One region of the Pandoraea oxalativorans genome, then DNA from elsewhere that is predicted to be linked to it. Evidence: predicted binding sites of a transcription regulator. Region 1 holds the regulator's gene; each other region holds the start of a gene.
What was found. The regulator FNR, encoded in region 1, switches genes on or off when oxygen is low (the NO sensors DNR and NnrR bind a similar motif). The targets are predictions, from matches to a motif close to TTGATNNNNATCAA.

Region 2: the regulator FNR is predicted to act here: its motif matches at 2,237-2,250, upstream of MB84_RS03595 (OmpW/AlkL family protein).
Region 3: the regulator FNR is predicted to act here: its motif matches at 2,523-2,536, upstream of yiaY (L-threonine dehydrogenase).

What each region holds. Positions count from the first base shown of each region.
Region 1 is NZ_CP011253.3:2,264,736-2,268,963, reverse strand. Features, by position in the region: gene scpB (SMC-Scp complex subunit ScpB) at 1-1,044, opposite strand, end outside; gene fnr (fumarate/nitrate reduction transcriptional regulator Fnr) at 1,383-2,135, shown strand; gene MB84_RS10260 (YybH family protein) at 2,455-2,889, shown strand; gene MB84_RS10255 (LysR family transcriptional regulator) at 3,027-3,959, opposite strand; gene MB84_RS10250 (zinc-binding alcohol dehydrogenase family protein) at 4,100-4,228, shown strand, end outside.
Region 2 is NZ_CP011253.3:778,004-782,231, forward strand. Features, by position in the region: gene MB84_RS03585 (TonB-dependent receptor family protein) at 1-427, opposite strand, end outside; gene MB84_RS03590 (DUF2946 family protein) at 628-1,152, opposite strand; gene MB84_RS03595 (OmpW/AlkL family protein) at 1,474-2,175, opposite strand; gene MB84_RS03600 (penicillin-binding protein 1A) at 2,360-4,228, shown strand, end outside.
Region 3 is NZ_CP011253.3:5,086,152-5,090,379, forward strand. Features, by position in the region: gene MB84_RS22420 (sigma-54-dependent Fis family transcriptional regulator) at 1-647, opposite strand, end outside; gene exaC (acetaldehyde dehydrogenase ExaC) at 977-2,497, shown strand; gene yiaY (L-threonine dehydrogenase) at 2,659-3,807, shown strand; gene MB84_RS22435 (MFS transporter) at 3,888-4,228, opposite strand, start outside.

The sequences.
Region 1 (4,228 bases):
TTCCGATACTTCGGAAAATTCCTCGTGTTGCGCATCAGATGCCAATACCGATCCGCTGTCGATGTCGTCGTCGCCCGGCACTTCGGCAGTCCCGGCATCAAGGGCGGCCAACGACGTATCGTCCTTCCCGTCTGCCCCGTCTGCCCTTTTGCCAGCCGCCTCATCGGCATCGTCCTGCTCACTGACGTGTGCTGCGTCCGCGAGTTCCGCCACATCGGACGAAATCTCTGCCGATGTATCGACGTCGAGCACCGCGACATCGGCAGGTGCCTGCGCTTCGCCTTCGGCCATCATGGCGTCGAGTAGTGCCTCATCCGACAGCGCCTCGTCGCCGACCGCTGGCGGGCGCTGACCTTCCGGCACCCCCTGTGCGAGCGGCAGATCGTCGGCACGCGTTTGCGCCAGACGGGCCAGCGCCTCGGCATCGGCCACCGGCGCGTCGTCCGTGGCTTCCGCCTCGCCTTCTTCGCCCTCGGCACGCTCACCGAATTCGATGTTCTGTTGCGCCAGCAGATCGATCTGCGCCTGCGCGGCCGGGTCTTCCAACGGCGGCAACGCATCGAGCGCACGCAGGCCGAGGTCGTCCAGGAAGTCCTTGGTCGTCGCATACAGACCGGGGCGTCCCGGCACGTCGCGATGTCCGATCACTTCGATCCAGCCACGATCTTCGAGCTGCTTGATGATCTGCGTATTGACCGTCACGCCGCGAATCTCTTCGATATCGCCGCGCGTAACCGGTTGCCGGTAAGCAATGATCGCCAGCGTCTCCATCACAGCGCGCGAGTACTTCGGCGGCTTCTCCGGATTGAGGCGGTCAAGGTATTCACGCATGCGCGGACGGCTTTGGAAACGCCAGCCGGTGGCCAGCGCCACCAATTCCACACCTCGGCCGTCCCATTGCACGCGGATTTCCTCGAGCAGCGCGCGCACCGTGTCACCGGACACGGCGTCATTGAAGAGCTTACGCAGATCGCCGACCTTGAGCGGCTCCTGCGCGCAAATCAACGCGGTCTCGAGGACGAGTTTCGCCTCTTGGGTATTCATGTGCGACTAAGCAGACCGGGGGCTTGGCAACCCGGTATCAGGAATAAATGGATGCTTGGAACCAGAAAACGGTCGTCGATGGAAGACTACCGTTTCGCATAAGCGCGCGCCCTATTGTGTTCGGTCGTAGTGACGGCGGCGCGACCAGAATGCTTCGAAACGACCTGCCGGGAAAACGCCCAAGCCGATAGTGCGGCAAGACGGACGTCCGGTATGTGCGCAATTATTACTGAAACATCCACGCCCGTAAAGCGTCGTCACAAACCTTGGCGTGCCGAGCGCCGAAACGACGGGTCGACGCCTCATGGTAAACTCGCAAAATAACTTCAGGGGCCTCCATGACCACCGACATCGGTCGCACTCCCGGCAACCCCATTCCGGTTGCCCAGCCTCGTTGTTCCACGTGCTCGCTGGGGCAGTTCTGCCTGCCCGTCGGCATCCCTGAGCCGGAGCTGGAACGACTGGACGCACTCGTGAGCGAACGCCGCCGCCTCAAGAAGGGCGAAGTGCTCTATCACGCCAACGATGACCTCACCGCCGTCTACGGCATTCGTTTCGGGTCGCTCAAAAGCTGCGTCACCGCCCCCGACGGCCGTGAGCAGGTCGTCGGCTTCCACCTTCAGGGTGAGCTGATCGGCCTCGATGCCGTGGCCGACAACCATCACCCGAGCACCGCCGTGGCGCTCGAAGACAGCGAACTGTGCATCGCGCGCTTCGGCGAGCTTGAGACGCTTTCGCGTCAGGTACCGTCGTTGCAACGCCAGTTGCATCGTCTGATGAGCCAGGAAATCCGCAACGAGCACCAGCAACTGCTCGCCCTGGGGACGATGCGCGCCGAGGAGCGCCTGGCCGTCTTCCTGCTCAATCTCTCCGAGCGCCTGTCTGCGCGGGGTTACGCTGCCAACGAGTTCGTGCTGCGCATGAGCCGTGAGGAAATCGGCAGCTTCCTGGGCCTCAAACTGGAGACGGTCAGCCGCCTGTTCTCGCGTTTCGCACAGAATGGGATGATCGAAATCCGTCAACGCCACGTCAAGATCATAGACGGTGTTGCCCTGCGCGAACTCGCCGGCGTCGGCGTGCATCACTGCTGATGCGGCTGCCGGGGGCGCGGAGCGCCCCCGCTCACACGCCCCCGCGCCGACTCGCTCGCACTTCCCCACAGAACCCTGCCGCTGCCCACCGCGACTCTCTCGCGTTGCCGATCAGTCGCCAATCCGCGACTAACCCGTTACCGATACGCTAACGGCCTGACCATCCCGGCGCTTTGCGCCAGATCAAAAGGACCGATGTTCGACAAGCCTCGGCAAACGCTCCATAATCGGCGCGTTCGCCGCCCCGACTGTGGGTCGAGGGCGACCACGCTTACGACACGCATGCGACACGCGTTTGTCTCCGACGGAGGACGCCGTTATGCCCGCTGCCATATTTCTGAGTCCGGAAGACGCCGAACACGCCTTCTACGAAGCGCTGCGCGCCGGTGATACGGACTTGCTGATGGAGGTCTGGTCCGAAGACGAGGAAGTGGTATGCATTCACCCTGCGGGGCCACGGCACGTCGGCCCGGCGGCGGTCAGAGCGAGCTGGCATGAGGTCCTCGCCAAGGGCGGCATGCAGGTCATCGCGAATCAACTTCAAGTAGCCCACAACCCGTTGTGCGCCGTTCACAATGTCCTTGAGCAGATTCAGGTCGAGCGGCAGCCGGAAGCGCGCTTCGCTTTCGTGCTCGCCACGAACGTCTATCTGAAAGAAGCCGACGGCTGGCGTCTGGTGCTGCATCACGCCAGCCCGGCCATCGGCCACGAGGACACCGGCTCGCAGTTGCCGAGGAAGCACCGTCTGCATTGAGCAAGTACGTGCAGCCCTGAACGCCGCTCGCACTTTCCCGCTTTCGCTCACTCGTTCACTGGCTCGTGCGCCCTCTCGCTGTTACCCGCGCCGCACAGCGTTCCGGGCCAACGTTGCGCCGAGCCTCCTGACGCGTCCTATTCGTCGCGCCCGACGGCTTTCGTCGGCCACTGCGCCTCCCAGTACGGCACCGGGCCGAAGCGCGCCTGCAGAAACTCGATCATCGCCTGCGTCTTGGGCGGCACGAACACCCGGCTCGGATAGACGGCCCAGATGGCGACCTCCTCCGCGAGCGGATACGCCGGTAATACCGGCACGAGTTCTCCCCGCTGCAAGTAAGCCGCGACGTCCCACGTCGACTTCAGCGCAATGCCTAACCCCGCCAGCACCGCGTCACGCAGCACCTCACCGTTATCCGACACCAGTCGCCCGGATACGCGCACGCTCATCGGGCCGCCCGGGGTCACAAAGCGCCAGTCGCGCTGGTCGCCGAGCGTCAGGCACTCATGCTGCGCGAGATCGCCGGGATGCTTCGGCGCGCCATGCGCCGCGAGATACGCGGGCGACGCACACAGCGTGCGCCGATTGGCCGCGAGCTTCCGGGCGATCAGGGTGGAATCGCGCAATGCCCCGACCCGAATCGCCATGTCGACGCCCTCTTCCAGCAGATCGACGACACGGTCCGTCAACCGGAAATCCAGCGAAATACCGGGATAGCGGGCGAGAAACTCGGGCAATGTGGGCGAAATATGCTGACGTGCGAACGACGACGAACACGACACCCGCAACAGGCCCTGCGGCGCGGCGAACCCCTGCCCGACGCTCGCCAGCGCCTGCGCCTCCGCCGCGAGCAACGTCTGCGCCTGCGTGAGGAACACCTCTCCCTCCTGCGTCAACGCCACGCGCCGTGTCGTACGGTGCAACAGCCGGGCCCCCAGCACGCCTTCGAGTTGCACGAGCCGTGTGCTTGCCGTCGCCGGGGACAGCCCCCGCTCGCGCCCCGCCGCCGACACATTGCCCAGCGCGGCGACCCGAACGAACAACGCTACGGTATCGAGGTCCAATGCCATTTGATGGATTTCCCAAAAAATCTTTTCCGCATTATCCGAATTATCAAAGCAATCGACTAGCCGTAGTCTTTCGCTATCGCATCCGGTGCGCCGCCAAAACACCCCACGCAGGCGTTGCACCCCACTTTCAGGAGAAAACGATGAAAGCCATTGCACTGACCCGATATCTGCCGATCGACGACCCGAAGTCGCTCGAAGACGTTGAACTGCCCACGCCGACCCCGGCCGGGCGCGATCTGCTGATCAAAGTCGAAGCTATTTCCGTGAAT
Region 2 (4,228 bases), 1.5 Mb from region 1:
GTAGCTCCTGCCCGTAGCGATTCTGGACATACACACCGGGGCTGTCCTTCAGCACGTCGCGCAGGTTGAACGCGTAGGTGTTCTGGTAGCTGTCGGCGTCAACGAAGCCGACCGATCCGGCGGTCTGGAAAAGGTTGGCCTTCTGCTCCTCCACATTGGGGGACGTGAGCGACTCTGCCGGGGCGCTCACGTGGGTGACGGGCAACGTGGCGGTAGGCGTGGCGGGTGCGGTCGTCGCGGCGACTCCGGATGTGTCTGCGGCAAGGACCGTTGTGGCCACGGGGGCCGCAGGATTCACGGCAGCGGCGCCCGCCAGGGCGACCGAAGCTGCGGGGTTCGATGTGAGTGCGTGTGCTGCGCTGCCTAGCGAGGCGAAGGCGAGCGCGATGGCCGCTTGCAACGGCTTCTGCGTCATGAAACGTGACATGAATGTCTCTCTCGCGACCGAATGACGGCCGCCTGATGATCGTGAGTGTCGAACGTGTGCGTCGACGGCCCGGTACGCATGGCGAGCCACACGTTCGCGAGACGAGCGCGAACGTCAGGGCCAGCCGGAAGGCACGCAGCGCAAAACGGGTTCGACGGGAACCACCGGCATTGACGGTCAATGGCCGGAAGGCGGGAGGATCAGACGGCGAGGGACGGTGGCGCGCGGGCTAGGGCGTCGGAGAAACGGGCGCGCGGGAAATGCGGTATCGGCGCCCGGGGGGCGGCAACGATACCCGCCGACGCGACAGGCGGGGGGAGCTGGAAGGCAGTGGTGACGAGCGGCTGATGCGTCCACAAGGCGCAATAACCGCACTTTTCCCAATGATCTGCCGAGTCGAGCGAGTGGCCGACGTTGCCGTGCTCGCTATGCAGTCCGGTGACCTCTGCCTGAGCGGGAGGTACGGGATGAGCACGATGCGCGGGCGGCGCCTGCGCGTCGTCATGGCCGCTGTGGCCGTCATGCGCAGGTTCGCGTTGGGCGACGGCGCGCGCGGTGGTGTTCGTGCCCAGCGAGGCCTGCGTGCCCTGCACCGTGCAGTAGACCGCAAACGGATCCGCCTGCATGGCGGCGCGCCATTGCGCAATCGCGGGCATGAGCGCAGCCAGCAGGATCGCCAGCAGGGCGATCCCGATTGCGACGCGATGCTGACGAAGCTTGCGCATGCTGGGCCGGATCGGAATAAGCGGATTAAGCGGATTAAGCGGATGAACGAAAAATACGGGAATCGCCGGGCCGTCTGGCGGCTCATCCTGCGAGCGCATCTCACGGTTACGTCATAAGCTCATCACGTAATCGGATAACCGCGACGGCAAAGACGCGGCTCAGGCGGCGCTCGGGAAAGGAGGCATTGTAGGGTGTCTTGTCGAGGGGCGTAAATGCTTTGCGTTCGCATGTAGGGACGGCGCGACAATTTGCCGCGTCGTCCGTTGGAACCAAAAAAAAGGCGCCGCGGCCCCCCGGCACGTGGCGCCCCACACCGGATATCAGAACTTCATGCCAACGCCGACGCCGACGATCAGGGGATCGATATGCAACGTGCCGAGGTCGGTGCCCGCGAGCGACGTATCGGTCTTCATCCAGATCTTCTTGATGTCGATGTTGAAGAAGAGGTTTTTCGTCATCTGGATGTCCACACCGGCTTGCAGCGCCGGTCCCACACTGTGGTTCTTGATCGAGATGGGCGTGCCGCCTGCATTGAGGTTGCTATTCCAGAAGCGCGTGTAATTGATGCCCGCGCCGACATAGGGACGCACCTTCCCTGCGTGGTTGAAGTGGTATTGCAGCAGCAGTGTCGGCGGCAGCACGTTTACGCCGCCGAGATGCCCGAGGCTCGACGTGAGTTGATGGCGCGACATGCCGAGAATGAGTTCGACGCCGACGTTGTCGAGAATCATGTACGTGAAGTCGAGTTCCGGCACGATGGCGTTGTTGACGGTGACGCCCAGCGTCGGCAGAACGCTGCCACTCGCATGCGAGTCCGGCATGATGCCGATGGCGCGTACGCGCGCGAGGATGTCGCCTGCGTAGATGCCCTGCGAACTGTCCTTGATGAACCCGAAGGTCTTCGTGGTGGCCGCATTGTCGGTGGCCGGTGCCGTGCTTTGTGCGAATGCGGATGCGCTGGAGAGGGCGGCACCGATAGCCAGTGCGGCGGCGAGAGCCGTGGCGCCGAGGGAGTGCTTCATGATGTTGTCCAAAGTCGTGAGAGAGCACGACCGATGGTAGAAGCACGATGCGCTGCGGAACTTGATGCGCGTCAAGCCAGAGGCAGCGCGCACGCGTGATGCGACAAACTGTCGCGCGCCGCGGTTTTGGTAGGATGCGGACTTTGCCACGCATTCCCCCATCGTGAAGCGCCCGATTTCGTCGCTGTTTTCTTCGCTGCTGCACGCCGTCGCCCAAGCGGGTCGGCGGGGTCTTCGCCTTTTGCAACCGCTCTGTCCGTATGCGGCGCGCGCCTGGCATCACCTGCGCCATCCCACGCGTCGCGGTGTGCTGATCGCCATGGCAGCGCTTCCTGGTCTGCTCGTCGCTTACACGCTGATTCTGATTCCGTTCACGCCGAGCATTCGCGACATTCGCCGGGCAAAGGTCGACCAGCCTGCGCAGGTCCTGTCTGTCGACGGGAAACTGCTGGCCGAGTTCCGGCCGTCGAATCGCGAGTGGGTGGCGTTGAAGGACATCTCGCCCAACGTCGTCAAGGCGCTCGTATCGACGGAAGATCATCGCTTTTACGAACACCATGGCATCGATTTGAAGCGTACGGCGGGGGCGGCGCTGCGCACGTTCTCCGGTGATCGTCAGGGCGGCTCGACGATTACGCAACAGCTCGCCCGCAACTTGTACCCGGACGACATCGGTCGCGCCCCCACGCTCACGCGCAAACTCAAGGAAGCAATCACCGCGCTCAAGATCGAGGCGCTGTACACGAAGCCCGAGATTCTCGAGACCTATCTGAACACGGTGCCCTTCCTGTACAACGCGTATGGCATCGAAATGGCCGCGCGCACGTACTTCGATAAGTCCGCCGATCAGTTGGACGTCGTCGAAGCCGCTACGCTCGTTGGCATGCTCAAGGGCAACAGCTATTACAACCCGGTGATCAATCCCGAGCGCGCGCTGCAACGCCGCAACACGGTGCTCGCGCAGATGGTGAAGTTCGGCGACCTCGACGCGTCGAAGCTCGCGACGCTGCAAAAGCGGCCTTTGCGTGTCGACTTCGAACGTCAGACCGAAGCGCCGGGGCCTGCACCGCACTTCGCACAGCAATTGCGCAAGTGGCTGATCGGCTGGGCGGATCGCAACGACTACAACATCTACTCGGACGGTCTCGTGGTGCATACCACCATCGACGCGCGCTTGCAGTCGATGGCGACCCAAGCGCTCACGCGTCAGGCGAATCAATTGCAGGGCATTGCCGACGCGAATTGGTCGGCACGCGGCGGTTGGCGCGACAGTACGGCGCTGGTCCAGTCGTTCGTGCGCGAGACGGCGGAATACCGCAATGCCGTGGCCAGCAGTGAAGCGCCCGAAGCGGCGATGAAGCGTCTGTTAGCCGACAAGACGTTCATGCAAAACCTGCGCACGACGAAGACGCGCGTTCAGGCCGGTTTCCTCGCCATCGATCCGCGCACCGGCGAAATCCGCGCGTGGGTCGGCAGCCGCGACTTCACGACCGATCCTTTCGATCACGTGCAGCAGGCGCGTCGTCAGCCGGGCTCGACGTTCAAGCCGTTTGTGTACGGCGCGGCCTTCGTGAAGGGACGCAAGCCGGACGACACCATCGTCGATCAGGTGGTGGAGATTCCGCTCGCCGGCGGCGAAATCTGGCGACCCAGCGACGACACCGCGCCGACCAACAAGCCGATGAAACTCGCCGATGCGCTGGCGCAGTCGCGCAACACCGTCACGGCGCAGTTGATGCAGGATGTCGGGCCGTCGCGCGTGGTCGGTCTTGCTCGCGCGATGGGCGTGCGCGAGAGCAAGCTCGACCCGGTGCCGTCGCTGGCGCTGGGCACGAGTCCGGTCTCGCTCAAGGAGATGGTCGCGGCCTACGGCACGATCGCCGATGGCGGCGAGTATCGCGAGCCGACAATGGTCACGCAGATCACGAACAGCGAAGGCGACGTGCTGGCGACGTTCTCACCCGCGCGACCCGAGCGCGCGCTCTCGGAGAACGACGATTACACGCTGCTCGACACCATGCGCGGTGTCATCAATCGCGGGACCGGCAATGCG
Region 3 (4,228 bases), 2.8 Mb from region 1:
TAGTGCTGAAAGAAATACTCGCTCTCGACGACCTTAGCCGACAGGTTGACCAGCGCCAGCGTATGAAACTGACTCTGACGCGTGAGATCCGTACTGGTGGACGACACATCGATCACCGCCAGCAAATCGCCCTGCGGCGCGAACACCGGACTCGCCGTGCAGGTGAGCGGCGTATGCAGTGCGCGAAAGTGGTCTTGCTGACAGATGATGACGGGCGCGCGTTCGACGGCGCACGTCCCGATACCGTTGGTCCCCTCGCACGATTCGCTCCAGTCCGCGCCCGGCCATAGCCCGGCGCGATGGAAGTCGTCGCGGGTGCCGTCATGCAGACGCGAATCGACGATTACGCCATCCGGGGCCGTGAGCAACACGGCCTGACGCGGGTTCATCAACTGACGTTGCAGACGTTCCAGCACCGGCATGGACACATTGCGCAGGCGCTCCATTGCGTTGCGACGCTCGCGCAATTGCGAGGATTCGAGCACGCGCGGCGCCATGCGCGCGCCCGGATCGAGCGCGTGCGTGTCGAGACAGCGCCGCCACGAACTGGCGATGTTCGGGTCGGTCGCCACCGAGCCCGATGGCAAATGGCCCTGCGCGACGTTCAGCACACGGCGTGCATGTGCGGCTTCCGTACTGGCTGGCATTGGTCGTCTCCCCCGTGCCGGATGATCTGATGATCTCGTATCGTTCCCGAAGCATCTCCCATGCGCGAAGCGATTGCAATGCGCTGTGTCAATCGGCAAGCGCAAGGCGATTGACGCAGGTTCTGACGCTGACGACACGCAGTGTCACAGTCCTGACACACCGTGTGCCACACGGCAGGACACAGGTGTCACAAAATCGGTACACACCGCGCCGTCCGGCAGGCCGCCAGGGCGCGCCGTTGTGCGAATTGGGACGTCTGGCCCGCGACTTGCTTAGTAGCGTCCTGCGCAGCCAACGTTCGCGCTACAACGATATCCGGAGACACAACATGAAATACGCCCCGCCCGGCACGCCCGGTGCCCTGCTGTCCCTGCAACCGCGTTACGAGAACTTCATCGGCGGTAAATTCGTGCCGCCGGTCGAAGGCCAGTACTTCACCAACACGTCGCCGGTCACCGGCGCGGTCATCGGCGAATTCCCCCGCTCGAACGGCGCCGACATCGAGCTGGCGCTCAACGCTGCGCATGCGGCGGCGGCCAGTTGGGGCAAGACGTCCGTACAGGCCCGCTCGCGCATTCTGTTGCAGATCGCCGACCGGCTGGAATCGCAACTGGAGCGCTTCGCCGTGGCGGAGACGTGGGACAACGGCAAACCCGTGCGCGAGACGCTCGCCGCCGATTTGCCGCTGGCCGTCGATCACTTCCGCTACTTCGCCGGTTGCATTCGCGCGCAGGAAGGCACCGCCGCCGAGATCGACGAGCACACCGCCGCGTATCACTTTCACGAGCCGCTCGGTGTGGTCGGGCAGATCATCCCGTGGAATTTCCCGTTGCTGATGGCCGCGTGGAAGCTTGCTCCCGCGCTCGCGGCAGGCAACTGCGTGGTGCTCAAGCCCGCCGAACAAACGCCGCTCACGATCACGTTGTTCGCCGAGTTGGTCGGCGATCTGTTGCCGCCCGGCGTCCTCAACGTCGTGCAGGGCTACGGCCGCGAAGCCGGTGAAGCGCTGGCGACGAGCAGGCGCATCGCCAAGATCGCCTTTACGGGCTCGACGCCCGTCGGCAATCACATCCTGACGCGCGCCGCTGCCAACCTGATCCCGAGCACGGTCGAGCTAGGCGGCAAATCGCCGAACATCTTCTTCGACGACATCATGCACGGCGAGCCGGAGTTCATCGAGAAGGCCGCAGAAGGCCTCGTGCTGGGCTTCCTGAATCAGGGTGAGGTCTGCACATGTCCGTCGCGGGCACTCGTCCAGGAGTCGATTTACGAGCCCTTCATGGAAGTCGTCATGAAGCGGGTCGAGCGCATCAAGCGGGGCGATCCGCTCGATACCGAGACGGCCGTGGGTGCGCAGGCGTCGCAACAGCAGTTCGACAAGATCCTCACCTACCTCGATCTGGCGCGCAAGGAAGGCGCACAAGTGCTGACGGGCGGCGGCATCGAGATGCTCGACGGTCCGCTGGCGTCGGGCTTCTACATCCAGCCTACGCTGCTCAAGGGCGAGAACCGCATGCGCGTGTTCCAGGAGGAAATCTTCGGGCCCGTGGTCGGTGTCACGACCTTCAAGAACGAAGCCGACGCCCTCGCCATCGCCAACGACACGGAGTTCGGTCTGGGCGCTGGCGTATGGACGCGCGACATCAATCGTGCCTATCGCATGGGCCGTGGCATTCAGGCGGGGCGTGTGTGGACGAACTGCTATCACCTCTACCCGGCTCACGCGGCATTCGGTGGATACAAGAAGTCTGGCATCGGCCGCGAGACGCACAAGATGATGCTCGGCCACTACCAGCAGACGAAGAATCTGCTGGTGAGTTACGACGTCAATCCGCTCGGCTTCTTCTGAGTAATCCCTCTAGTCGTATGTGACCTTGCATTGGATCAAAGACGCGTCGCGCAGCGAGTGCGATGCTGTCTTTGATGCATGCAAAAGATGATTCTGGACACCGCCGCGGCGCCATCTGCGCGCGGCGTGTGCCCCTCACAGAACAGATAAGGAGCATGACGATGAGCACGACTTTCTTCATTCCCGCCGTCAACATGATGGGCGTGGGCAGCCTCGACGAAGCGATTGCCGCCCTGCGCCAATACCATTTCCGCCGCGCCCTGATCGTGACCGATGCCGGTCTGGCGAAGGCGGGCGTGGCCGAGAAGGTGGCGAAGCTGCTGACGCAGCAGGACATTCAATCGGTCGTCTTCGACGGTGCGAAGCCGAACCCCACGGTGAGCAACGTTGAAGCGGGCCTGGCAATCCTCAAACAGAACCAGTGCGACTTCGTAATTTCGCTGGGTGGCGGCTCGCCGCACGACTGCGCGAAAGGGATTGCGCTGTGCGCGACCAACGGCGGTCACATCTCCGAATACGAAGGCGTCGATCAGTCGAAGAAGCCGCAATTGCCGCTCGTCGCGATCAACACGACGGCGGGCACCGCGAGCGAGATGACGCGCTTTTGCATCATCACGGACGAAAAGCGTCATGTGAAGATGGCCATCGTCGATCGCAACGTCACACCGCTGTTGTCCGTCAACGACCCGGCCCTGATGGCGGCGATGCCCAAGGGGTTGACGGCCGCGACCGGCATGGACGCGCTCACACACGCGACCGAAGCTTACGTGTCGACCGCTGCCACGCCGATCACCGACGCATGCGCGCTCAAGGCTGTCACGCTGATCTCGCAGAACCTGCGTCGTGCGGTGTCGCACGGCGACGACATGACGGCGCGCGAGAACATGGCGTATGCACAGTTCTTGGCGGGCATGGCGTTCAACAACGCGTCGCTGGGTTACGTGCACGCGATGGCGCACCAGTTGGGCGGGTTCTACGATCTGCCGCACGGTGTGTGCAACGCGGTGCTGCTGCCGCACGTGGAAGAATTCAACGCGAGCACCAGCGCGGCGCGTCTGAGAGACATCGCGCAGGCGATGGGCGAGAAGGTGGAAGGGTTGAGCGACGAAGAAGGTGCCAGGGTCGCCATCGCCGCGATTCGCCGGTTGTCGAAGGACATCGGCATTCCGTCCGGGCTGGCCGAACTCGGGGCGAAGAAGGAAGACGTCCCGACGCTCGCGGCCAACGCGATGCAGGACGCCTGCGGGTTCACCAACCCGCGTCGCGCTGAGCAAGCGGAAATCGAAGCGATTTTCTTGCGAGCGTTTTAAGCGTCAGTTGTTCATCCGGTCAGGTCGGACGAATAGGGCTACGTGAGTTCACGTAGCCCTTCGCCGTTCTACGCGTCGGATCAGGCGACGGCATGCACCCCCGGTACCCGCTCACGCCGTTTCATCCGCCACCAGATCAGGATGGCGACAAACGCTTCGAGTGCCGCGACGATCCAGAGACCGCCATTGAAGCTGCCCGTCGCGTCCTTCACCATGCCCAACAGGTACGGGGAGCCGAACCCGGCAAGGTTTGCCACCGAGTTGATGAACGCCACGCCCATCGCTGCTGCGCCGCCCGCGAGATAGGCATTCGGCAACTGCCAGAACACCGGGATCGCGCCCATCGTGCCGGACACGGCGATCACCAGACACAGGAACGCCGCCACGCCGTTGCTTCCCGCAAACACGCCGACGCCCGCCA